4 regions of the Streptomyces sp. NPDC002566 genome follow, and region 1 is predicted to be linked to each of the others. Evidence: riboswitches for the same ligand, from Rfam matches in the RefSeq annotation. Region 1 holds a riboswitch; each other region holds the start of a gene.
What was found. A riboswitch is a leader RNA that binds a small molecule or an ion and turns the genes downstream of it on or off. The one in region 1 is predicted to bind cyclic di-AMP.

Region 1 (5,481 bases):
CCGGTGAGCGCAAGGCCGAGTTGATGACGCACCTGCTGAACATCGACCCGCCGGACCACACCCGGCTGCGGCGTCTCGTCAGCAAGGCGTTCACCCCCCGCCGGGTCGCGGAGTTCGCGCCCCGCGTCCAGGAGCTCACCGACGACCTCATCGACCGGTTCGCGGCGCGGGGGAGCGCCGACCTCATCCACGACTTCGCCTTCCCGCTGCCCATCTACGCCATCTGCGACCTGCTGGGCGTCCCCCGCGAGGACCAGGACGACTTCCGGGACTGGGCGGGGATGATGATCCGGCACGGCGGGGGGCCGCGCGGCGGAGTCGCGCGGTCGGTGAAGAAGATGCGCGGCTATCTCGCCGAGCTCATCCACCGCAAACGCGAGGCCCTCACACCGGAACCCGTCCCCGGCGAGGACCTCATCTCCGGTCTCATCCGCGCCTCCGACCACGGCGAGCACCTCACCGAGAACGAGGCCGCCGCCATGGCGTTCATCCTCCTGTTCGCCGGGTTCGAGACCACCGTGAACCTGATCGGGAACGGCACCTACGCCCTGCTCACCCACCCCGGTCAGCGCCACCGCCTGCAGGACTCCCTCGCCGCGGGCGACCGCGCCCTGCTGGAGAACGGCGTGGAGGAACTCCTGCGCTACGACGGCCCGGTGGAGCTCGCCACCTGGCGGTTCGCCACCCGCCCGCTCAGCATCGGCGGCCAGGACATCGCCGCCGGCGATCCCGTCCTCGTCGTCCTCGCCGCGGCCGACCGCGATCCGGAACGCTTCACCGAACCCGACACCCTCGACCTGAGCCGCCGTGACAACCAGCACCTCGGCTACGGCCACGGCATCCACTACTGCCTCGGCGCGCCCCTCGCACGGCTGGAGGGGCAGACCGCGCTGGCGACCCTCCTCACCCGTCTCCCCGACCTCCGACTGGCCGTGGAACCCGAGGAGTTGAGGTGGCGCGGCGGCCTCATCATGCGCGGACTGCGCACCCTCCCCGTGGAGTTCACCCCGGTCGAACGGTGACTCCGCGAAGACCTCGCGCCGGCTCCCAAACCTGATGGCGTGTGACCGGATTGCGAAACGAAGGTGACCGATTCTCAACTCTGTGATCTTCACGTGATCTACGCGGCATTAACTTGTGACAAGCGATCGTCTGCCGATACGTTCACTCGTCAACGCGGCGACCCTCTTTCGCTCGCCGCGAGGGCACTGCTGTCTCGAGAAAGGCGTTCGCATGCTCACCGGGAACGGTCGTCACCGTCGCCCCCGCCAGGCCCCGGCCCTCATCGTCGCGGCCGGTGTGACCGGCTCCGCCATCGCCATCCCCCTGCTCGGCGCCTCGGCGGCGAGCGCGGCCGACGGCACCGTGTGGGACCGGGTGGCGGAGTGCGAGAGCGGCGGCTCCTGGAGCGCGAACCAGGGCGGCGGCGAGTACGGCGGTCTGTCGCTCAGTCAGGAGGACTGGGACAAGTACGGCGGGAGCGACTACGCCTCGCGTCCCGACCTGGCCAGCCGCAACCAGCAGATCGCCGTCGCCCAGAAGGTCCTCGCCGGCGAGGGTGTGGGCGCGTGGGGCACCTGCGGCCTGACCTCCGGGCTCACCGCCGACGCGGCCACGGGCGACGTGGACACCGGCCTCGCGGACGACTCGTCCGACTCCTCGATCACCTCCGGCCTGGCCGACCTCTCCAGAGGCTCCGGTTCCTCGGGCTCCTCCCAGGAGTCCGGCAGCGGCTCCGCCGGATCGGAGAAGAGTGCGGGTGATTCGCAGTCTTCGCCCTCCGTGTCACCTTCGTCTCCTTCCTCCCCTTCGTCCAGTTCATCCGAATCGCCCTCCCCTGCGGGTGACGGCTCGTCGAAGCCGGGCAGCGCGGCCGGCTCCGGTGGGGCACAGGCGGGTGACAGCTCGCCCACCGAGTCCCCGAAACTGGACGAGTCGGACAAGTCCGGTCAGGATGCCGGTTCCTGGAGCCTCGTCGACACCGGCTCCCTCACCGCGGGCTCCGCCGACGCCGAGGCGCCCGGCGCCGACGCCCTCGGCTCCGGACGCCACCGCGGCTCCACCGCGGAGGAGAGTGCCGGCGACACCACCCCCTCCTCCGGCCGCCACGCCGCCAATCCCCTCGGCGCCGCGGGCACCTACACCGTCCGCGACGGCGACTCCCTGGACTCCATCGCCGACTCCCTTGGCGTCGACGGCGGATGGCGCGCCCTCTACGACGCCAACCGGGACTCCATCGGCGCCGACCCGGCCGACATCGCACCCGGTCAGACCCTGGTCACCGTGGTCGGCTGACCCGGCGGAGGAGTGGATCAAGAGGGCCGAAAACCCCCCGAAACGGGGGGAGTTCACGTCACATTTCGCTCATAAATGTCCGTTTCGGTGAAAGTGTGGGATGAGTCTCAGAGGCCCCTCTCGTCTTTGATATTCCGTCGGTTCCGTGCCTACGGTCGTGACCGCTCGGCAACCCGAGCCCCGGCTGCCGCTACGCCGAATCCTGCCGACGGCCGCCCGGGAACAGTCGTCGCATCATGCGCCGCGGGCAGGAGCGGGGGACCCAAGGTAAGCGCCGGGCCCAGCGGTTCAGCTGGATCCGGCTAGGGGTGAAGCCACGCCTCCGACGGAGGAGTGGCCGGGCAACCCAACCGGCCCGAACCCGACAGCTCACCTCGTAGGCGTCGGTGAGGGGATCCACCATGCTGTTTTCCGCCAAGGGCAAGCACCGTCGTCCCGCCAAGGCCACCCGTGCCGCCGCGCTGGCCGGTGTCACCGGCGTCGCCATCGCCGCCCCGCTGATGGCCGCGGGCAACGCCTCCGCCGCCACCTCCTCCGAGTGGGACGCCGTCGCCCAGTGCGAGTCGGGCGGCAACTGGTCCATCAACACCGGCAACGGCTACTACGGCGGGCTGCAGTTCTCCGCCTCCACCTGGTCCGCGTACGGCGGCACGCAGTACGCCTCCACCGCCGACAAGGCGAGCAAGTCGCAGCAGATCCAGGTCGCCGAGAAGGTCCTGTCGAGCCAGGGCAAGGGCGCATGGCCGGTCTGCGGCAAGGGCCTGTCCGGCGCCGCGTACACCGGCGGCTCCTCCGGCAGCGGCTCCGGTTCCGGCTCCTCCGGCAGCGGTTCCGGCTCCTCGGACTCGGGCAGCCGCTCCACCGAGAAGCAGAGCGCCTCCCGCTCGACCGAGCGTCCGGCCGTCAAGAGCCAGAAGACGGTCACCACGCCGACCGGCGAGAAGGTCAAGAAGGGCGACGGCGAGTACAAGGTCGTCGAGGGCGACACCCTGAGCACCATCGCCACCAAGCAGAAGGTCGCCGGCGGCTGGGCCAAGCTCTTCGAGCTGAACAAGGACATCGTCGAGGACGCCAACCTCATCTACCCGGGCCAGCAGCTTCACCTGAAGTGACGCCCGGCTCCGGCCGAAGCCGCAGCGTCCTCACGAGCGAGGCCCGCACACCCGGGGCCTCGTGAGGGCCGCCCCCGTCCCCACAGGCTCCCCGCCCCGGTGCGTTCTCCCCCGTACGCACCGGGGCGGGGTTCGTTCTTCCCGCCGCCGGGCGTTCTCCCGGTGTTCGCCCGCCTTCCTCGCCACCCCTCTTTGTTCCGGCCGGGAACAATGTGTACCGTCTGTCTGTCCACGGGACGGTCGGTCGGCTGCCGACGGCCCCGGGGCGGTTAGGCTCTAGTCGAACCAGCGTCACATCCCATGAAGGAGATGCTCGTGCCGTCCATCGACGTCGTCGTAGCCCGGGAAATCCTGGACTCCCGAGGCAACCCCACGGTCGAGGTCGAGGTCGGCCTCGACGACGGCAGCACGGGTCGTGCCGCCGTCCCCTCCGGCGCTTCCACCGGCGCCTTCGAGGCCGTCGAACTCCGCGACGGTGACCCCGACCGCTACCTCGGCAAGGGTGTCGAGAAGGCCGTCCTCGCCGTCATCGAGCAGATCGGCCCCGAGCTCGTCGGCTACGACGCCACCGAGCAGCGCCTGATCGACCAGGCCATGTTCGACCTGGACGCCACCGACAACAAGGGCTCCCTCGGCGCCAACGCCATCCTCGGCGTCTCCCTCGCCGTCGCCCACGCCGCCTCCGAGGCCAGCGACCTGCCGCTGTTCCGCTACCTGGGCGGCCCCAACGCGCACCTGCTGCCGGTGCCGATGATGAACATCCTGAACGGCGGCTCGCACGCCGACACCAACGTGGACATCCAGGAGTTCATGATCGCCCCGATCGGCGCGGAGTCCTTCTCCGAGGCCCTGCGCTGGGGCGCCGAGGTCTACCACACCCTCAAGAAGGTGCTGAAGCGCAAGGGCCTGAGCACCGGCCTCGGCGACGAGGGCGGCTTCGCCCCGAACCTGGACTCCAACCGTGCCGCCCTCGACCTCATCCTCGAGGCCGTCAAGGAGGCCGGCTACACCCCCGGCGAGCAGATCGCCCTGGCGCTCGACGTCGCCGCCTCCGAGTTCTACAAGGACGGCGTCTACGTCTTCGAGGGCAAGGAGCGCTCCGCCGCCGAGATGACCGACTACTACGCCGAGCTCGTCGAGGCGTACCCGCTGGTCTCCATCGAGGACCCGCTGTTCGAGGACGACTGGGAGGGCTGGAAGACCATCACCGAGCGCCTCGGCGACAAGGTCCAGCTCGTCGGCGACGACCTGTTCGTCACCAACCCCGAGCGCCTCGCCCGCGGCATCGAGGAGGGCGCCGCCAACGCCCTGCTGGTCAAGGTGAACCAGATCGGCTCGCTGACCGAGACCCTCGACGCCGTCGAGCTCGCCCAGCGCAACGGCTTCAAGTGCATGATGTCCCACCGCTCCGGCGAGACCGAGGACGTCACCATCGCCGACCTCGCCGTCGCCGTGAACTGCGGTCAGATCAAGACCGGCGCCCCGGCCCGCTCGGACCGCGTCGCCAAGTACAACCAGCTGCTGCGCATCGAGGAGATCCTCGACGACGCCGCGGTGTACGCCGGCCGCAGCGCCTTCCCCCGGTTCCGCTTCACGAACTGAGACGCGGCCACGGCCTGACGTCCTCATCAGGCAGCGTCGTACGTACGTCCCCGTACCCGGTCCCGTACCGTGTGCGGGGACGTACGCGCGTGTGACGCGGGACGGAACACGTGCCACGCGGGACGAGACGGGAGGCGGGGACATGTCCGTGAGGGACCGGGACCGGTTCTCCACCACGACCAGGATCAGGCTGCTCGGCGAGCAGACGGCGGCCCGTGTCTACCGCTCGCAGACCAAACGGCAGGCCCGCCGCTCCCGCCTCACCGGCCGCGCCGCCCTGCTCGCGCTCGTCCTGTGCTCGCTCGTGGTGGCCCTCGCCTACCCGATGCGCCAGTACGTCTCCCAGCGCGCCGAGATCGCCGACCTCCAGCGCGAGCGGGAGCAGGCCCGGCAGCGGGTGGAGGAACTGCGCGACCTCAAGGCACGGTGGCAGGACGACGCCTATGCCGAGCAGCGGATCCGGGAGCGGCTG
Region 2 (5,481 bases), on a different contig from region 1:
GGTGAGGAAGCCGGAGGCGAGCGAGAAGTAGGGGACGGCGGCGAGACCGGCCTCGGCGGCGGTCTCCTGCAGCGCGCCCTCGTAGGTGTCGCGGGAGACCAGGTTGTAGTGGGGCTGGAGGGCCACGTACCGGGCGAGTCCCTCGCGGTCGGAGAACTCAAGGGAGGCGCGCAGTCGCTCGGGCGAGATGTTGGAGGCGGCGATGTGCCGCACCTTGCCCGCTTTCACCAGCTCGTCGAGCGCGCCGACGATCTCCTCGACGGGGACCTCGGGCTTGTCGAAGTGGGTGTAGTAGAGGTCGATGTGGTCGGTGCCGAGGCGGCGGAGGGAGGCGTCGGCGGCGGCCTTGATGTTGGCGGCGGTCAGCCCCTGGTAGTCGGGGTGCTGGCTGACCTTCGTCGCGACGACGACGTCGTCGCGGTTGCCGCGCGCACGGAGCCACTTGCCGATGAGCGTCTCGGACTCACCGCCGCTGTTGCCCTCGACCCAGGCGGAGTAGGAGTCGGCGGTGTCGAGGAAGTTGCCGCCTGCGGCCGTGTAGGCGTCCAGGACGGCGAAGGTGGCCGCCTCGTCGGCGGTCCAGCCGAAGACGTTGCCCCCGAGGGCCAGCGGGAAGACCTCGAGGTCGGAGGAACCTAGCTTGCGCAGAGAAGTCATGCCTCACTTCAACGCGAAGGCCGGAGGTGCGCATTCCGCACCTCCGGCCAAGAGTTCGCAAACGTCAGGACAACCTCAGGGGTTGAGTCCCTTGTCCCGCAGCCAGGCCGCCGGGTCGATGCCGGAGCTGCCGCCGCCGGGGTGCACCTCGAGGTGGAGGTGGGCGCCGGTGACGTTGCCGGTGGCGCCGACGCGGCCGATGACCTCGCCGGTGGTGACCTTCTGGCCGACGCTGACGCTGATGGAGGACTGGTGGGCGAACCAGATCTCGGTGCCGTCGTCCAGGGTCAGCTCGGTCTTGTACCCGTACGACCCGTCCCAGCCGGCCGAGGTGATCGTGCCGCTGTGCACGGCCTTGATCAGGGTGCCGGTGGGGGCGGCGAAGTCGAGCCCGGTGTGGTGCCCGGAGGACCAGTAGGCGCCGGCCTCGCCGAACGTCGAGGTGAGGGTGTACGAGGAGGTCGGCAGCGTGTACTGGCCGGCGAGCTTGGCCAGGCGTGCGGCCTCGGCCTTCTCCGCGGCTTCCTCGGCGGCCTTCTGCTTCGCGGCGGCGGCCTTGGCCTCCGCCTCCTCCTTGGCCTTCGCGGCGGCGTCAGCCTGGGCCTTGACGGCGGCCGCCTTGGCGGCCTCGGCCGCCTTGGCCTCGATCTGGGTCTGCTGCGACTCGGCCTGCGCCATGATCCGGCTGCGGAGCACCTCGCCGGCGTCGGCGGTGCTCTCGGCGACGGTCTGGTCCGCGGTCGCGGTGGCCACCGGCTCGGCGGTGACGCTGCCGAAGGCGGCGAGGGCCGGTGCGCTCTCCTGGGGGGTGTCATCGTCGGAGATGAGGGAACCCACGGAGGGGAGGTCCGGCATGGAGATGGAGACCGGCGGCTTGCCGGTGTTGGCGCTGGCCATGCCGGCGCCGCCGACTGCGGCTATGACGCCGACGCCGAGAACCGTGGAGCTACGGGCGAGTCCGCCGCGCTGCTTGGCGACACGATGCCGGCCGCGAACCGGGCGAACGGACTCCGCGGTGGGGTTCCATTCCTCCCAGGGGCCCTCGTCGGTGCGGTAGCTGCCATAGCCGAACGTCTGGCTGGGCACGGAGGGGGCTTCTGCGGCAGGCCGGTTGGACGCCACGCGGGCGTACTCCTTTCCTTCCGTCGCCTACCGGGTTAGCTGACGGGTTCGGAGCGGGAAGGTCTCCTACGCGCGTAAACCGGCCGTTGTCATACGGCGGCTTCGCGTGATTCACCCCATGGTGGTGGTTCCCCGGTTCCCTTGCGGGATTCGGCGCGTGCGCACGGAGCCGACTCTTGTGTCGGCTGGGACGACCGCGCTGCGTTATCGAACGTTAATAGACGCAGGGGCATGTTTCCAAGCCGTTCTTCTTGATCAACAACATTTCTGGCCTGGACGTTCTCCCCATGAGCGGTGAAAAACGGGCGAGTTGACCGCCCCTCCACCCCTACGGGTCACTCCTGAACCGGACACCACAAGTGACGGGCGCCCGGACGCCATGCGCAGGGCGCTCATGCGGTCACACTATGTGACGGCGATCAAGGGAGTCATCCCTCCCGGGCGGTACACGGGGTAGCCCTCCGGAGGGAGACGCACCGAGGGCCGGAACCCAATGGGTTCCGGCCCTCGGCCTTCAGTAGCGGGGACAGGATTTGAACCTGCGACCTCTGGGTTATGAGCCCAGCGAGCTACCGAGCTGCTCCACCCCGCGTCGGTATGACACCAGTGTAGACCATGCGCGGGACCCCGAATGACCACCGCCCGGATCAGGGGCGCTCAGGGCCCGGGCGGGCCGGAAACCGGGGCGCGCTCAGGGTGCCGTCAGGTGGCTGTTGGGAACTCTGGCACGCTCCTCGTACTCGGGCAGCACCAGCACTTCCACTCCCGCGGAAGCCAGCAGCCCGCTGCCGTCGGCCTCGCGGACGAAGGTGTCCGGCTCCCGCCAGGCCGTCGCCACACGGCGGACGCCCGCGTCCAGGATCAGACGGGCGCAGGGGGCCGGCCGGGAGGAGCGCTGCGCGCAGGGCTCCAGGCTGCTGTACACGGTCGCCGTCGCCAGCCGGGGGTCCGCGGGGTCGATCTTCGCGAGGGCCGCCTCCTCCGCGTGGACGACCGGGTCGCCGGCCTCCCGCGAGTGACCGCGCGCCAGCTCCGTCCCGTCGGCGGCCACCACCACCGCGCCCACGCTGAACGCGGTCCGCGACGGCGGGCAGGCGGCCGCCAGCTCACAGGCGAGGGCCAGCCAGTGCCGGTCGGCGGCGACGGGCAGCGGTCCGGTGCCGGGCGCGGTGGGCTCGTAGCGGGTGAGGACGACGTCCTCGATGCGCCGCGTCTCGACCAGCCGCAGCCGTCCGCCCTGGTAGCCGCCGGGCCCGAAGAGCCGGGGCGCGCCCGCGTCGCCCACGAAGAGGGGAGCCAGGACGAGCTGGATCTCGTCGGCGAGGCCCTGCTGGAGGAGCTGGGTGTGGATCGTCCCGCCGCCCTCGACCATGAGGCGCCGCACGCCCCGGACGTCATGCAGGTGTTCGAGGAGCCGGCGCCAGTCCAGGGCGGGGCCGAGCGGGACGACGTCGGCGGCGATGCCGAGCGAGCGGGCGCGCCCGGCTCCCTCGTCGGTGGTGTAGACGACCTTCTCGCCGCCCGTGCGCCAGAAGTTCGCCGCCGGGTCCAGCTCGCCGGAGCCGCTGACCGTGACCTTGAGCGGGTACTCAGGGCGGCCCGAAGCGACCCGGGCAGCCCTGCGGTCCGGGGAGTTGACCAGGAGCCGGGGGTTGTCCGCGCGGATGGTGCCGGCGCCGACCAGGATGGCGTCCACCGAGGCGCGCACCTCGTCGACCCGGTCGAAGTCGGCGGGACTGGAGAGCAGCAGGCGATCGGGGCCGGTGTCGTCCAGGTAGCCGTCGAGGGAGACGGCGGCGGACAGCAGGACGTACGGGTACGGCATCGCGCGACCTCTCCCTTGGTTCAAGTTTGAAGCAAACTTACACTGGTGGCATGACGACCCGCTGGCTCACCCCCGAGGAGCAGCGCGCCTGGCGCGCTTACGTCGCCGGCTACCTCCTCCTGGAGGACGCCATCGACCGGCAGCTCCAGCAGGAGGCCGGCATGCCCCATCTCTACTACTCCATCCTCGCGAACCTCTCCGAGTCGCCGGAACGCCGGCTGCGGATGACGGACCTCGCCGAACGGCTGAAGATCACCCGCAGCCGGCTGACGTACGCGGTCACCCGGCTGGAGAAGGACGGGCTGCTGCGGCGCGAGGACTGCCGCTGGGACAGGCGGGGAAGCGTCGCGGTCCTGACCGACGAGGGCATGACGGTCCTGGAGAACACGGCGCCCGGCCATGTCGACACGGTCCGGGCCTTCCTGTTCGACCGGCTCACGCCGGAGCAGGTGGGGCAACTGGAGGAGATCTTCACGCAGGTCACGCGGGGACTCCAGGGCGACGGCGAGGAGGGCGCGCCGGAGGACCTCCCGTGGCGCCGCCGGTCGTCGCCGTGCTCCGGGAACGAGTGAGACCGGCCGGGACCGCGTGAGACCGACCGGGACCGAGTGAGGCCGACCGGGCACGAGTGACGCCGGCCGCTCGCACCCGTGCCCCGCATGGCCCACGTCACAACCGGTCCCGGTTGCTTCAAAGTTAAAGCATGGGATAGCGTCAGGCTCGGTCGATCTGCTTCAAATCTGAAGCATCCGTTTCCCGGACCGGGAGGACCCGCATGCCCGACACCCCTGCCGCCACCCCGCGAGCCCGAGTCCGGGTGCCGCTGCGCTTCGGTGACGGATACTCCGTCGACGCCGAACTGGTCACCTTCCACGGCCTGGCCGACGGCCAGGAGCACGTCGCCGTGGTCCTCGGCGACCCCGGCCCCGTCCCCCTGGTCCGGCTGCACTCCGAGTGCCTGACCGGCGACGTCTTCGGCTCCGCACGCTGCGACTGCGGCCCCCAGCTGCGCGAGGCGGTCGAACGCATCGCCGACCGCGGCGGCGTGCTGCTCTACCTGCGCCAGGAAGGCCGCGGCATCGGCCTCTACAACAAGCTCGACGCGTACGCCCTCCAGGACCAGGGCCTGGACACCTACGAGGCGAACGCCGCGCTCGGCCTGCCGGAGGACGACCGCGACTACACGGCCGCCGCCCAGATGCTGCGCGCCTTGGGCATCTCCGGGCTCGACCTGCTCTCCAACAACCCTGACAAGGCAGGCCAGTTGCGGGCGCTGGGGATCGACGTCCTGGACCGGGTGCCGACGGGCGTCTTCACCACCGAGCACAACGTCCGCTACCTGCGGGCGAAGGTCCTCCAGACCCAGCACACCCTGCCACTGGCGAGCCTCACTGGACTCAGCGTCGGCTGAACCCCGTAGTACTGCGGGACTACACCGTCTCCACGACCCGGAACGCCAGGCACACCACGGGCGTGTCCTCCTCCACCGGCGCGCCCTCGGAGTCCCAGAATCGGCGGTGTCCCGCCCGCCACTCCTCCAGGTCGGCGTCGCCTTCCCCCTCGGCCGCCGCGTGCGCCCAGGTCACCTCGGCGAAGACGGTCCGCTCGACGCCGGTGACCTCGACGGTCGCGACACGCACACCGTCGACGTCGACCAGCGCGAGGCGCTCACCGACGTACTCCAGCCCCTCGGTCTCCTCCACGTACTCCGCGAGCAGCCCGGTCGTGGCCCTCTTCGACCCGTCGAGCACAAGGGAGTTGAGCCGCGCCCGCATCTCGTCCGGGCTGCCGAGCTCCAACGCCCGCATGCCGTCCACCCGTGGCCACATCGTCGTCTCCTCCACCCGTAGGGGTCCGGCTCAGCGGCCGGGCCTCGT
Region 3 (5,481 bases), on a different contig from region 1:
ACGGCGACCGAACCGGGGGCCAGGAGCCGTCGCACGGAACGGGCCTCGGCGCGCTGCTCACGCGCGCGCTGCACCGCCAGGGAGCGCTCGGTGGGTTCGAGGTCGAACTCCAGACGGACGACGCCGTCCTCGAAGCTGCGCTTCTGGGTGTACCCGGCGTCCGTGAACACCTTGATCATCTTGCTGTTGGCGGGGAGCACCTCGGCGGCGAACCGGCGGATCCCGCGCTCGCGGGCGACGGCCCCGATGTGTTCCAGCAGCGCCGAGGCGACGCCCCTGCCCTGGTGGGCGTCCTGCACGAGGAAGGCGACCTCGGCCTCGTCGGCGGGTGCGGAGGCGGGCATGCCGTCGGCGCCGATGCGGTCATAGCGTACGGTGGCGATGAACTCGCCGCCGACCGTGGCCGCGAGTCCCACCCGGTCCACAAAGTCGTGGTGCGTGAAGCGGTGGACGTCCTTGGCGGACAGACGCGGGTAGGGCGCGAAGAAGCGGTAGTACTTCGACTCGTCCGAGACCTGCTCGTAGAAGCTGACCAGGCGCTCGGCGTCATCGACGGTGATGGGGCGGATGCGCGCGGTGCCGCCGTCGCGCAGCACCACGTCGGCTTCCCAGTGGGCGGGGTACTCGTGCCGGTCCGGCGCGCTCTGCATGGGGCCCAGAGTACGGCTCGCGTACGACAACGGCGCGAGGCAGTCTGTGAGGACGAAACCGTGGGGTCGAGGCCGCGATCCCACGTCCACCGGCAGAACGGGGCGACCCCGTTCCAAGGTGCTTCACGTGTGGAACACTGGTCTAGACAACCCTGAACAGCGAAGGGCAGCATCACATGGCTGAGCGCCGCGTCAACGTCGGCTGGGCCGAGGGCCTCCACGCCCGCCCCGCCTCCATCTTCGTCCGAGCCGCCACGGCCGCAGGCGTCCCGGTGACGATCGCCAAGGCGGGCGGCGACCCCGTCAACGCGGCGTCCATGCTGGCCGTCCTCGGTCTGGGCGCCCAGGGCGGCGAGGAGATCGTCCTCGCCTCCGACGCCGAGGGCGCGGACGCCGCCCTGGACCGGCTGGCCAAGCTGGTCTCCGAAGGTCTCGAGGAGCTTCCCGAGACCGTCTGAGCCCACGCTCGCGGCACCCTTGGAGCCGCGTCGCCCCACCCGGGCGGCGCGGCTCCGCCGTTTTCGCCCCGCACCGGCCACTCGCCGGCCAGCCGCAATTTCGGCAATTTTCGGCGGGGGAAATCCCGTTCCTCCGAGAGGTGCGAAAAAGGCCGGCGTACGGGTTCGCGGACGCGCGGAAAGCACGACCGGTCAATTCCGGGCGCGCAACATGAAAAGGCAGCGGAAATACGTCTCCGCCGAATATCCCCTCTTTGTATACGGCTCCCGTGTTAATGCCGGCGGCCTGACGTGTTGACGGCGTGTTGCGAAGTCCTCACACGCTCCGCCCCGTCCCCGCCGGTGAAGCGCAGCCGGTGCGCGGCGGCGGCGCGCTCGGTGTGCAGCGCCGTGATCGCCCGCGCGCGCTCCCCGTCGCCGCGCGCCACCGCGTCCACGATCGCGCCGTGCTCCGCCCAGGACTCCACCGGGTCGGCCGGCGCCTCCACCGCGTACATCCAGACGATCTTGTGACGCAGCCCGGTCAGCGTGGAGGACAGGGCGTGGCTGCCGCAGGCCTGGGCGAGCGTCTCGTGGAACCAGCCGCCCAGGGAGCGCAGGTCCTCGCTGCCTCCCCGCCTGGCGCGCTCCTGGCCCAGCCGGACCAGGCCGCGCAGCACCTTCAGATGCGCCTCGGTGCGCCGCTGGGCGGCCCTGGACGCGCCGAGCGGCTCCAGCAGCAGGCGCATCTCCAGCAGGTCGGCGGCCTCCTGCTCGGTCGGTTCCGCCACGCACGCGCCCGCGTGCCGTCGCGTGACGACGAAACCCTCCGCCTCCAGCGTGCGCAGCGCCTCGCGGACGGGGACCCGTGAGACTCCGTAGCGGCGGGCGAGCAGTTCCTCGGTGAGGCGGCTGCCGCGCTCGTAGACACCCGCGACGATGTCGTCCCGGATGGCCGTGCACACCGAGTGCGCCGGAATACGCATGACCGACCTCCGCCTTTGTCCCCGCGAAACGTCGACGAGTGACGTCCGTTCCGTGACTCTATTGCAATGTGCGGGAATTTCCGACGGCGGGCCGGAATCCATGGATATTTTTTGGACAGCGGAGGCGGTGAAGCGGGGAAAACGGCAAAAGCCCGGCCCCCGGGGGACGCTGTCGGTGCGTCCCCCGGGGGCCGGGCTTTTGGTTCGGTGCGCCGTGCGGCGTCAGACGTTCAAGCCGTGCTTGCGGAGGTAGGCGACGGGGTCGATGTCCGAGCCGTACTCCGGGCTGGTGCGGGCCTCGAAGTGCAGGTGCGGGCCGGTGACGTTGCCGGTGGCTCCCGACAGGCCGATCTGCCGGCCCGGGGTGACCTGCTCGCCCACCGAGACGCTGATGGACGACAGGTGGCCGTACTGGGTGTACGTGCCGTCGCTCATCCGGATCACGACCTGGTTGCCGTAGGCGCCGCCCCAGCCGGCCTCGACGACGGTGCCGAGCCCGACGGCGTGCACGGTGGTGCCGCTGGAGGCGTGGAAGTCGATGCCGGTGTGGCTGCCGGAGGACCACAGGGAGCCGCCGGACTTGTAGCTCGTGGAGACGTACGAGCCGCTGATCGGCGGGACGAAGGTGTTCAGGCGCTTGCGCTCGGCGGCGCGGGCGGCACGCGCCCTGGCCGCGCGCTCCTCCCTGACCTTCATGGCTGCCATCACGGCGGCCTTCTTCACCTCGGCGGCCTCCTCGGCCGCCTGCTGCTGGGCGGCGGCCTGGTCGTCGACTCGCTGGGCGACGGAGTCGCCGACGGTGACGACCGGGACGAGGCCGGTCTGCTCGACGGAGGGCGTGGGCTCGGCGGCGACGGCGGAGCCGGAGGCGACGGTGGCGATGACGCCCGTGGTGGTCAGTGCGGCGATGCTCGCCGCGCGCGCAGAGGTGCGCCGCATCCGACCGGGACGACGGTGCTTCCCGGTGGCGCAGGTGAACGCCATGAAGTTGAGCGGTCCTTTCCTTCCCTCTCGCCTACCGGGTTAGCTGACGGGTTCGGAGCAGGAAGGTCTCCTACGGACCCCCTCGCGACTCGCGCGGGCGTCCGATTCACCCCAGGGACTTCGCAGTTGGGTCCCCGGCTCCCCTGGCTCGCGCCGTACGGGGACTCGGCGATGACTGTCCGGTGCCGCGGGTGCGGCGCAGTGCCCGACGGACAGCCCGGACGAACCTAGACGGGGCCGCTGTCAATTCCCAAACGTAAGCCGCCTTTTGTAGCGCATCCCACAGGGCAGACAGGCTGTCACTCCCTCAATTCGGACATCATCCGGACAACAGGGAGTCCCGGTGACACATCCGTCACCGGGACTCCACGCGCGCGTGCGGGTGGTTCAGTCGGCCGTGACGACCTTCACCTCGCCGATGCCGAGAGCCTCGACCGGCTCCTTGATCTGCGCCGCGTCACCGACGAGCACGGTCACCAGACGGTCCACCGGGAAGGCGCTCACGGCGGCCGCCGTGGCCTCCACGGTGCCGGTGGCGGCGAGCTGCTGATAGAGCGTCGCCTGGAAGTCGTCCGGCAGGTGCTGCTCGACCTGGTCGGCGAGCGTGGCGGCGACGGCCGCGGCGGTCTCGTACTTCAGCGGCGCCACGCCGACGAGGTTCTGCACGGCGACGTCGCGCTCGGCGTCGGTCAGCCCGCCCTCGGCCAGCGTGCGCAGCACCTTCCACAGGTCGTCCAGCGCGGGGCCGGTGTTGGGGGTGTCGACCGAGCCGCTGATGGCGAGCATGGCGGCGCCCGAGCCGTCCGGAGCGGACCGCAGGACCTGCCCGAAGGCGCGCACGCCGTAGGTGTAGCCCTTCTCCTCCCGGAGGACGCGGTCCAGACGGGAGGTGAGGGTGCCGCCCAGGCAGTACGTGCCGAGCACCTGCGCGGGCCACACGCGTGCGTGCCGGTCGGGTCCGATACGGCCGATCAGCAGCTGCGTCTGGACGGCGCCGGGGCGGTCCACGATGACGACCCGGCCGTTGTCGTCGGCGGTGACCGGCGGCACCGGGCGCGGCTGAGCGGCGGAGCCCGTCCACGCGCCCAGGGTGTCGCCGAGGAGCGCCGCCAGGTCGACGTCGGTGAGGTCGCCGACGATCACGGCGGTGGCCGTGGCGGGGCGGACGTGCTTCTCGTAGAAGGCGCGCACGGCCGCGGAGTCGATGTTCTCGACCGTCTCCGCGCTGCCCTGACGCGGGCGCGACATGCGCGCGTCGGCCGGGAACAGCTCCCTGGAGAGCTCCTTGGCCGCACGCCGGGAGGGGTTGGCCAGCTCGTGCGGGATCTCGTCCAGGCGGTTGCGGACGAGGCGCTCGACCTCGCTGTCGGCGAACGCGGGCGCCCTGAGGGCGTCGGCGACCAGACCGAGGGCCTTGGCCAGCCGGGAGGCGGGCACCTCCAGGCTCACACGGACGCCGGGGTGGTCGGCGTGGGCGTCGAGGGTGGCGCCGCAGCGCTCCAGCTCGGCGGCGAACTCCTCGGCGGAGTGCTTGTCGGTGCCCTCGGAGAAGGCGCGCGCCATGATCGTGGCGACGCCGTCCAGGCCGGCCGGCTCGGCGTCCAGGGGCGCGTCGAGGAGGACCTCGACGGCGACGACCTGCTGGCCGGGGCGGTGGCAGTGCAGGACGGTCAGCCCGTTGTCGAGGGTTCCGCGCTCGGGCGCCGGGAACGCCCACGGCTTGGCGTCGCCCGCCTGCGGCTGGGGGTGGAAGTCCATCGTGGCGAGCTCGGTCACTTGGCCGCCTCCTCGTCGTGGTCGTCGGCGGTGGTCGCGGCGGCTTCGGCGCCGTCGGCGCTCTCCGTGCCCTCAGTGGGCTCGGTGGGCTCGTACACCAGCACCGCGCGGTTGTCGGGGCGCAGCCGGGCCTTCGCGACCTCGCGCACCTCCTCCGCCGTCACGTCCAGCACGCGCTGGACGGCGGTCAGGGCGAGCTGCGGGTCGCCGAACAGCACGGCGAACCGGCACAGTTCGTCGGCGCGGCCGGCGACCGTGCCCAGGCGGTCCAGCCACTCGCGCTCCAACTGCGCCTGGGCGCGCTCCATCTCCTCGTCCGTGGGGCCCTCCTCGGCGAACCGGGCGAGCTCCTCGTCGATGGCGGTCTCGATGACGGGCACCTCGACGTCGCCGGAGGTCTTCACGTCCAGCCAGCCGAGCGAGGGCGCTCCCGCGAGCCGCAGCAGACCGAAGCCGGCCGCCACCGCGGTGCGGTCGCGGCGCACCAGGCGGTTGTAGAGGCGGGAGGACTCGCCGCCGCCGAGGACGGTGAGCGCCAGGTCGACGGCGTCGCACTCGCGCGTGCCGTCCTGCGGCAGACGGTAGGCGGCCATCAGGGCGCGCGCCGGGACCTCCTCCTCGACGACCTCGCGCAGCTGCTCGCCGATG
Region 4 (5,481 bases), on a different contig from region 1:
GCAGGCCGAGGGTGGCCAGGAACGCGGCGTCCTCGCCGGTCGCGTGCGCGAGGTGGCCGCTGCGGAACAGCACGCCGCGCCGCACCTTGCGGCCGTCGGCGGTCGGCAGACCGCCCACGTCGCGGAAGTTGCGCACCCCGGCCAGCTCGGGCTCGGTCGACGGGATCTGCTGCGTCACGGGGGCTCCCTCCCGGTCGGTCCCCGTCGGCGCGGCTCGGTGCCCGACGGAACTTCCTTGACGATACGACATCGATTCACACCCCCGGCAGCCGCTGACCCTGCGTCCACCGGGCCCACGTGAGCCCGGCTCACGCGCCGGGCGGGCCGGGTCCCGAGGCCGCCGCTCACGCGGGACCTGCCCGACCCCCTGCGAGGACCGGCTCACGCGCCGCCGACCCGGGCACGGAGGCCGGGCGTCCCGCCGGGTCTTCCTTGCCCCGCGCGACACCCGGCCCACGCGGCTCCTGCCAGGTGCGTGCGAGCCCGGCTCGCGCGCCGCGGGCCCCGGCCATGAGGCCGCTCACGAGCGCTCCCGCCTCCTACGAGGCAGGCCTCAGGGGCGCGGGGAACCGCGCGACGAGCCACAACGCACCCCGCACCCGGCGACGAATCCGCGCCTTCCACGGAGTGCTGCCGCTGCCGTCCCGGCGTCCGCCGAGCTCCCTACAAGGCCCAGCAGATCCGACGTCCCCTAGGTCCGCCCGAGGCCCGCTCAGCCGGCGTCCGCCCAGCCCCGTCCCAGCCCCGGCTCACTCGACATCCCCCGGTCCGCCCGAGGCCGACCCCCTCCGACGTCCCCCCCGTTCCGCGAAGCGCCCCCCTGACGTTTGCTCAGTGAACCTCGACGTCGGATGATGTCGGCGATTGATCGCACCTGTTCGAATCAGTGGGGGTTTGATGCCCGAGTCCGACGCCGACGGCCGTACCTGGCTCCTCTCCGGGCCCGCCAGCAGCTACGCCGTCCATGTCACCGAGACCGACGAGCTCGTGCACCTGCACTGGGGCCCCCGGATCGAGCTCGCCGACGCGCAGGCGCTCGCCGTGCGCCCGCTGCCGGACTACTGGGCCTTCGAGTCCCCCCTCGACGGCCGCGAGGAGTACCCCGTGGAGGGCGGGGCCCGCTTCGTGCGGCCCGCCCTGTCGGTGCGCACCACCGGACGGCGCGGCACCGAGTGGACCTTCGTCGGCCATGAGACGGACGCCGGCGAGGAGGGCGACGAGCTGCGGCTGCGCTTCCGCGACGGCCGACTGGCCGTCACCCTGCACTACCGGATGCGCGGCGACGTCGTGGAGCGCTGGACGACCCTTCGCCACGAGGGCGGACAGGGCGACGAGCCGCTGGAGCTGCTGCGCGCCGACTCCGCCGTCTGGACGCTCCCCGACCGCGACGGCTGGCGGCTGTCCCAGCTGCACGGCCGCTGGGCCGCGGAGTCCCGGCTCACCCGCGCGCCCCTCACCTACGGCGAGAAGGTCATCGGCAGCCGCCGCGGCCACACCAGCCACCAGCACCTGCCCTGGGTCGCCCTGGACGCCGACGCCACCGAGGAGCGCGGCGAGGTCTACGGCTGCGCCCTGGGCTGGTCCGGGTCCTGGCGGATCTCCGTCGCCCAACTGCCCGACGCGCGCGTGCAGATCACCGGCGGCGCCGGCCACGACGACTCGGGCCTGCTGCTGCTCGCTCCCGGCGAGGAGTTCACCACGCCCGTCTTCGCCGGCCTGTGGACCGACGAGGGCTTCGGGGGCGCCAGCCGCGCCTGGCACGCCTACCAGCGCGCCCACGTGATCCCCGACGCCGAGCGCGACCGGCCGGTGCTGTTCAACTCCTGGGAGGCCACCTACTTCGACATCTCCGAGGAGCAGCAGGCCACTCTCGCCCGCCGCGCCGCGGCCGTCGGCGTCGAGCTGTTCGTGGTCGACGACGGCTGGTTCGGCGCGCGCACCGGCGACCACGCGGGGCTCGGCGACTGGACGCCCAACCCGGACCGCTTCCCCAAGGGCCTGAAGCCGCTCGCCGAGTACGTGCACGCGCTCGGCATGCAGTTCGGCATCTGGGTCGAGCCCGAGATGGTCAACCCGGACAGCGACCTGTACCGGGCGCACCCCGACTGGGTGCAGTTCCAGCCGGGCCGCAAGCGGACGGAACTGCGCAACCAACTGGTCCTCAACCTCGCCCGCGAGGACGTCCGTGAGTACCTCTGGCAGCGGCTCGACACCCTGCTGTCCAGTGCGCCGATCGACTACGTCAAGTGGGACTTCAACCGCTGCTTCACCGACGCCGGCTGGCCGGACGACCCGTATCCGCAGCGGCTCTGGGTGGACCATGTGCGCGGCCTGTACGCCCTGTTGGACCGGTTGCGGGAGGCACACCCCGGTGTCGCCTTCGAGTCCTGCTCGGGCGGCGGCGGGCGGATCGACCTCGGGATCATGAGCCGTACCGACCAGGTGTGGACCTCCGACAACACCGACCCGCTGGACCGGCTCGCCATCCAGCACGGCTTCAGTCAGATCCATCCCGCGCGGGTGATGGCCGCCTGGGTCACCGACAGTCCCAACACCCAGCTCAACGGCCGCGTCAGCTCGCTGCGGTTCCGGTTCGTCAGCGCGATGGCGGGAGTGCTCGGCGTCGGCGGCGACCTGTCCGAGTGGACCGAGGAGGAACTCGCCGAGGCCCGGCGCTGGGTGGATCTCTACAAGGAGATCCGGCCCCTCGTCCAGCACGGCGACCTCCACCGGCTGCGCGCCCCCGAGGGCGGCCTGAGCGCGGTGCAGTACGTGCGCGGGGACGAGAGCGTCGTCCTCGCCTGGCTCCAGGCGCAGCGCTACGGTGAGCCGGCGCCGGCGGTGCGGTTGCGCGGCCTGGACCCGAAGGCGTCGTACGAATGCCTCGAAACGGGCGAAGTGCACCGAGGGGCGGTGCTGTTGCATCACGGGTTGCGCACGGGACTGCGTGGTGACCTCGATGCGACGGTTGTCCGTCTGCGTCGCATTTGAGCGCTCTACCCGCATTGGAGTTCTTCGTTCAACTCGGTCTGGAATAAGGGGCGCTGGAACGGTGCGGCGTGAGCAGCGTCATATTCGTGACCGTGCGTCATTAGCCATGTTCACGTAATTCGTGGAGTTTTCATGGGCGTTTCCCGCAGAATCCGTCACCTGGTGCACGGAGTGTGACGGGAGCGCGGCGCAGCGGATCACGACGCGGACGTCACCGGGGCACGTGTCGCTTGTCGCCGCGTGTCCGGGTCGCTTAGGTTTCACGCCAATCCGGACGGACGCCGAATCCTGCCGCCGACCGGAACCCGCAGACACTCACCCGTCCACGGCAGGAGCGGGGGACCCACAGGCACGACCGCCTGTTCCGGTCTCCGGAACAGGCTTGGGGTAAAGCCGCGCTCCGGCGCGGCCGGGCATCTCCAGCCCGCACCCGACAGCTCACCTCGCAGGCGCCGGAGAGGAACCCGCCATGCCCGCGAAGGGTAAGCACCGCCGTCCCAAGGCCCCGCGCTTCAGCCGTTCCATCGCCGCCGCCGGCACCGGCGGCGCGGCACTCGCCCTCCCGCTCATAGGCGCCGCCGGCGCCCACGCGGCTCCCGCCCAGTCGGCGGCCCAGTCCGTCTCCTCCGTCTCGGACAAGCCCGTGCAGACCGTCCCGGTCGCGCAGCGCTCCGCCGCGGCCGAGGCCCCGGCCGCGGCGAACACCACGACCTACACGGTCCGGTCCGGCGACTACCTCTCCCGGATCGCGGACGAGCAGCACGTGCGCGGCGGCTGGCAGAAGCTGTACGCCGACAACCGCGAGGCCGTCGGTGAGGACCCCTCGCTCATCCACCCCGGTCTGAAGCTGTCGATCGGCAAGCGGGCGGCGGCCGGTTCCGCGGGCGCCGCCGGTTCCGGTGACACGGCGTCGAAGAGCTCGCGCTCGGTGCACTCCTCGAAGTCGTCCGCCCCGAAGTCCTCCCACTCTTCGAAGTCTTCGCACTCCTCGCACTCCTCGAAGTCGTCGCACTCTTCGCGGTCCGCCACGAAGGCGTCGGCCGGCCAGACCACCCGCGGCGGCGGCAACGTCTCCGGCTTCCGCCTCCCCGTGTCCGACGCGTCCGTCGGCACCCCGTACCGGATGTCCGGCAGCATGTGGTCCAGCGGCTACCACACCGGCGTCGACTTCGTCGTCCCGACCGGCACCACCCTCAAGGCCGTCGGCGCGGGCACGGTCGTCTCCGCGGGCTGGGGCGGCGCGTACGGCAACCAGGTCGTCATCCGGCTCGCCGACGGCCACTACGCCCAGTACGCCCACCTCTCCGCGCTCTCCGTCTCGGCCGGCCAGAGCGTCTTCCCCGGCCAGCAGGTCGGCCTCTCCGGCTCGACCGGCAACGTGACCGGACCGCACCTGCACTTCGAGATCCGCACCACGCCGGACTACGGCTCCGACGTCGACCCGGTCGCCTACCTCCGCGCGCGCGGCGTCTCCGTCGGCTGACGGGCCCCCGTGGCCGCCACGAGTCCGTGATCGTCGTATTGCGGTCTCGTGGCAGGGCTCCCGGGGTGTCGACAGCGGTGGCGGGGCGAGGGCACAGTGAGCTCCGCCCGTCGGCGGGCAAGCGCTTTCCGCGCTGTCCGCCGTACTCCGCGCGTCACGAAGGAGCCGTTCCCCCATGACGACCTCGCGCAGAGCGTTCGGCGCCCTGGCCGCCGGCGCCGCCCTTGCCGCGATCGCCCCCGCGGCCACCGCGAACGCCGCCCCCGCAGGCGGCGCGCCCCGGTGCCGTCGGCTCGTCGCCCACGACGACTTCCGGCACGGCCTGTGCCGGTGGGCCGTGGAACTGGAGAACGGCGGCACGGTCACCGCCTCCCGGGGCACCCTCGAGGTGGACGTGCCCGCCGGCGCGACGATCTGGTACCGGGAGCGGCTCGAAGGACCGTACGTCCTCCAGTACACGGCGACCCCCGTCTCCGCCGGCGGGGCCAACGACCGCGTCTCCGACCTCAACAACTTCTGGAACGCCGTCGACGTCCGTTCCCCGGACGACCTCTTCGCCACGCCCAGGGGCGGCGCCCTCGCGGAGTACGACCACCTCACGACGTACTACGTCGGCTACGGCGCCAACTCCAACACCACGACCCGGATGCGCCGTTACGTCGGCCGGCCGGGGGAACGGCCGCTGCTGTACGACTACACCGAGCCGCTGCTCGTCGCGGGCGAGCCGAACCACGTCCGCATCGTGTCCGACGGCTCCACCGTCCAGTGGTGGAACAACGGGCGGCTCGTGTTCGACCACACCGACCCCGAGCCCTACACCGGCGGGCACTTCGCGTTCCGCACCACGTGGAGCCACTTCCGCATCGACGACTTCCGCGTGTGGTCCCTTATTCCTTGATTGGCAAATTCTTTAGGGGTGTCCTTTCTCACCGCCAGTCAACCCTTGCCTACGGTCGCGTAGGTCACATTCGACGGTGAATCATGCACTGCTGTGGCAGACGATTCGA

Region 2: another riboswitch for cyclic di-AMP. It lies ahead of ACFYXA_RS24195 (M23 family metallopeptidase); the one in region 1 lies ahead of ACFYXA_RS23760 (transglycosylase family protein).
Region 3: another riboswitch for cyclic di-AMP. It lies ahead of ACFYXA_RS00440 (M23 family metallopeptidase); the one in region 1 lies ahead of ACFYXA_RS23760 (transglycosylase family protein).
Region 4: another riboswitch for cyclic di-AMP. It lies ahead of ACFYXA_RS03750 (peptidoglycan DD-metalloendopeptidase family protein); the one in region 1 lies ahead of ACFYXA_RS23760 (transglycosylase family protein).

Annotation. Positions count from the first base shown of each region.
Region 1 covers NZ_JBIARD010000005.1:486,482-491,962, forward strand. The annotation lists gene ACFYXA_RS23750 (cytochrome P450) at 1-1,022, shown strand, start outside; gene ACFYXA_RS23755 (transglycosylase family protein) at 1,234-2,295, shown strand; cyclic di-AMP (ydaO/yuaA leader) riboswitch at 2,525-2,693, shown strand; gene ACFYXA_RS23760 (transglycosylase family protein) at 2,697-3,407, shown strand; gene eno (phosphopyruvate hydratase) at 3,723-5,009, shown strand; gene ACFYXA_RS23770 (septum formation initiator family protein) at 5,152-5,481, shown strand, end outside.
Region 2 covers NZ_JBIARD010000006.1:18,786-24,266, forward strand. The annotation lists gene ACFYXA_RS24190 (aldo/keto reductase) at 1-657, opposite strand, end outside; gene ACFYXA_RS24195 (M23 family metallopeptidase) at 733-1,779, opposite strand; cyclic di-AMP (ydaO/yuaA leader) riboswitch at 1,787-1,945, opposite strand; tRNA gene ACFYXA_RS24200 (tRNA-Met) at 2,298-2,371, opposite strand; gene ACFYXA_RS24205 (dihydrofolate reductase family protein) at 2,471-3,604, opposite strand; gene ACFYXA_RS24210 (MarR family transcriptional regulator) at 3,655-4,176, shown strand; gene ribA (GTP cyclohydrolase II) at 4,380-5,015, shown strand; gene ACFYXA_RS24220 (ASCH domain-containing protein) at 5,035-5,433, opposite strand.
Region 3 covers NZ_JBIARD010000001.1:108,409-113,889, reverse strand. The annotation lists gene ACFYXA_RS00455 (GNAT family N-acetyltransferase) at 1-650, opposite strand, end outside; gene ACFYXA_RS00450 (HPr family phosphocarrier protein) at 827-1,108, shown strand; gene ACFYXA_RS00445 (GntR family transcriptional regulator) at 1,381-2,073, opposite strand; gene ACFYXA_RS00440 (M23 family metallopeptidase) at 2,296-3,057, opposite strand; cyclic di-AMP (ydaO/yuaA leader) riboswitch at 3,071-3,238, opposite strand; gene ACFYXA_RS00435 (M16 family metallopeptidase) at 3,445-4,833, opposite strand; gene ACFYXA_RS00430 (M16 family metallopeptidase) at 4,830-5,481, opposite strand, start outside.
Region 4 covers NZ_JBIARD010000001.1:871,005-876,485, forward strand. The annotation lists gene ACFYXA_RS03740 (tyrosine-protein phosphatase) at 1-178, opposite strand, end outside; gene ACFYXA_RS03745 (alpha-galactosidase) at 898-2,991, shown strand; cyclic di-AMP (ydaO/yuaA leader) riboswitch at 3,298-3,456, shown strand; gene ACFYXA_RS03750 (peptidoglycan DD-metalloendopeptidase family protein) at 3,461-4,474, shown strand; gene ACFYXA_RS03755 (DUF6250 domain-containing protein) at 4,650-5,372, shown strand.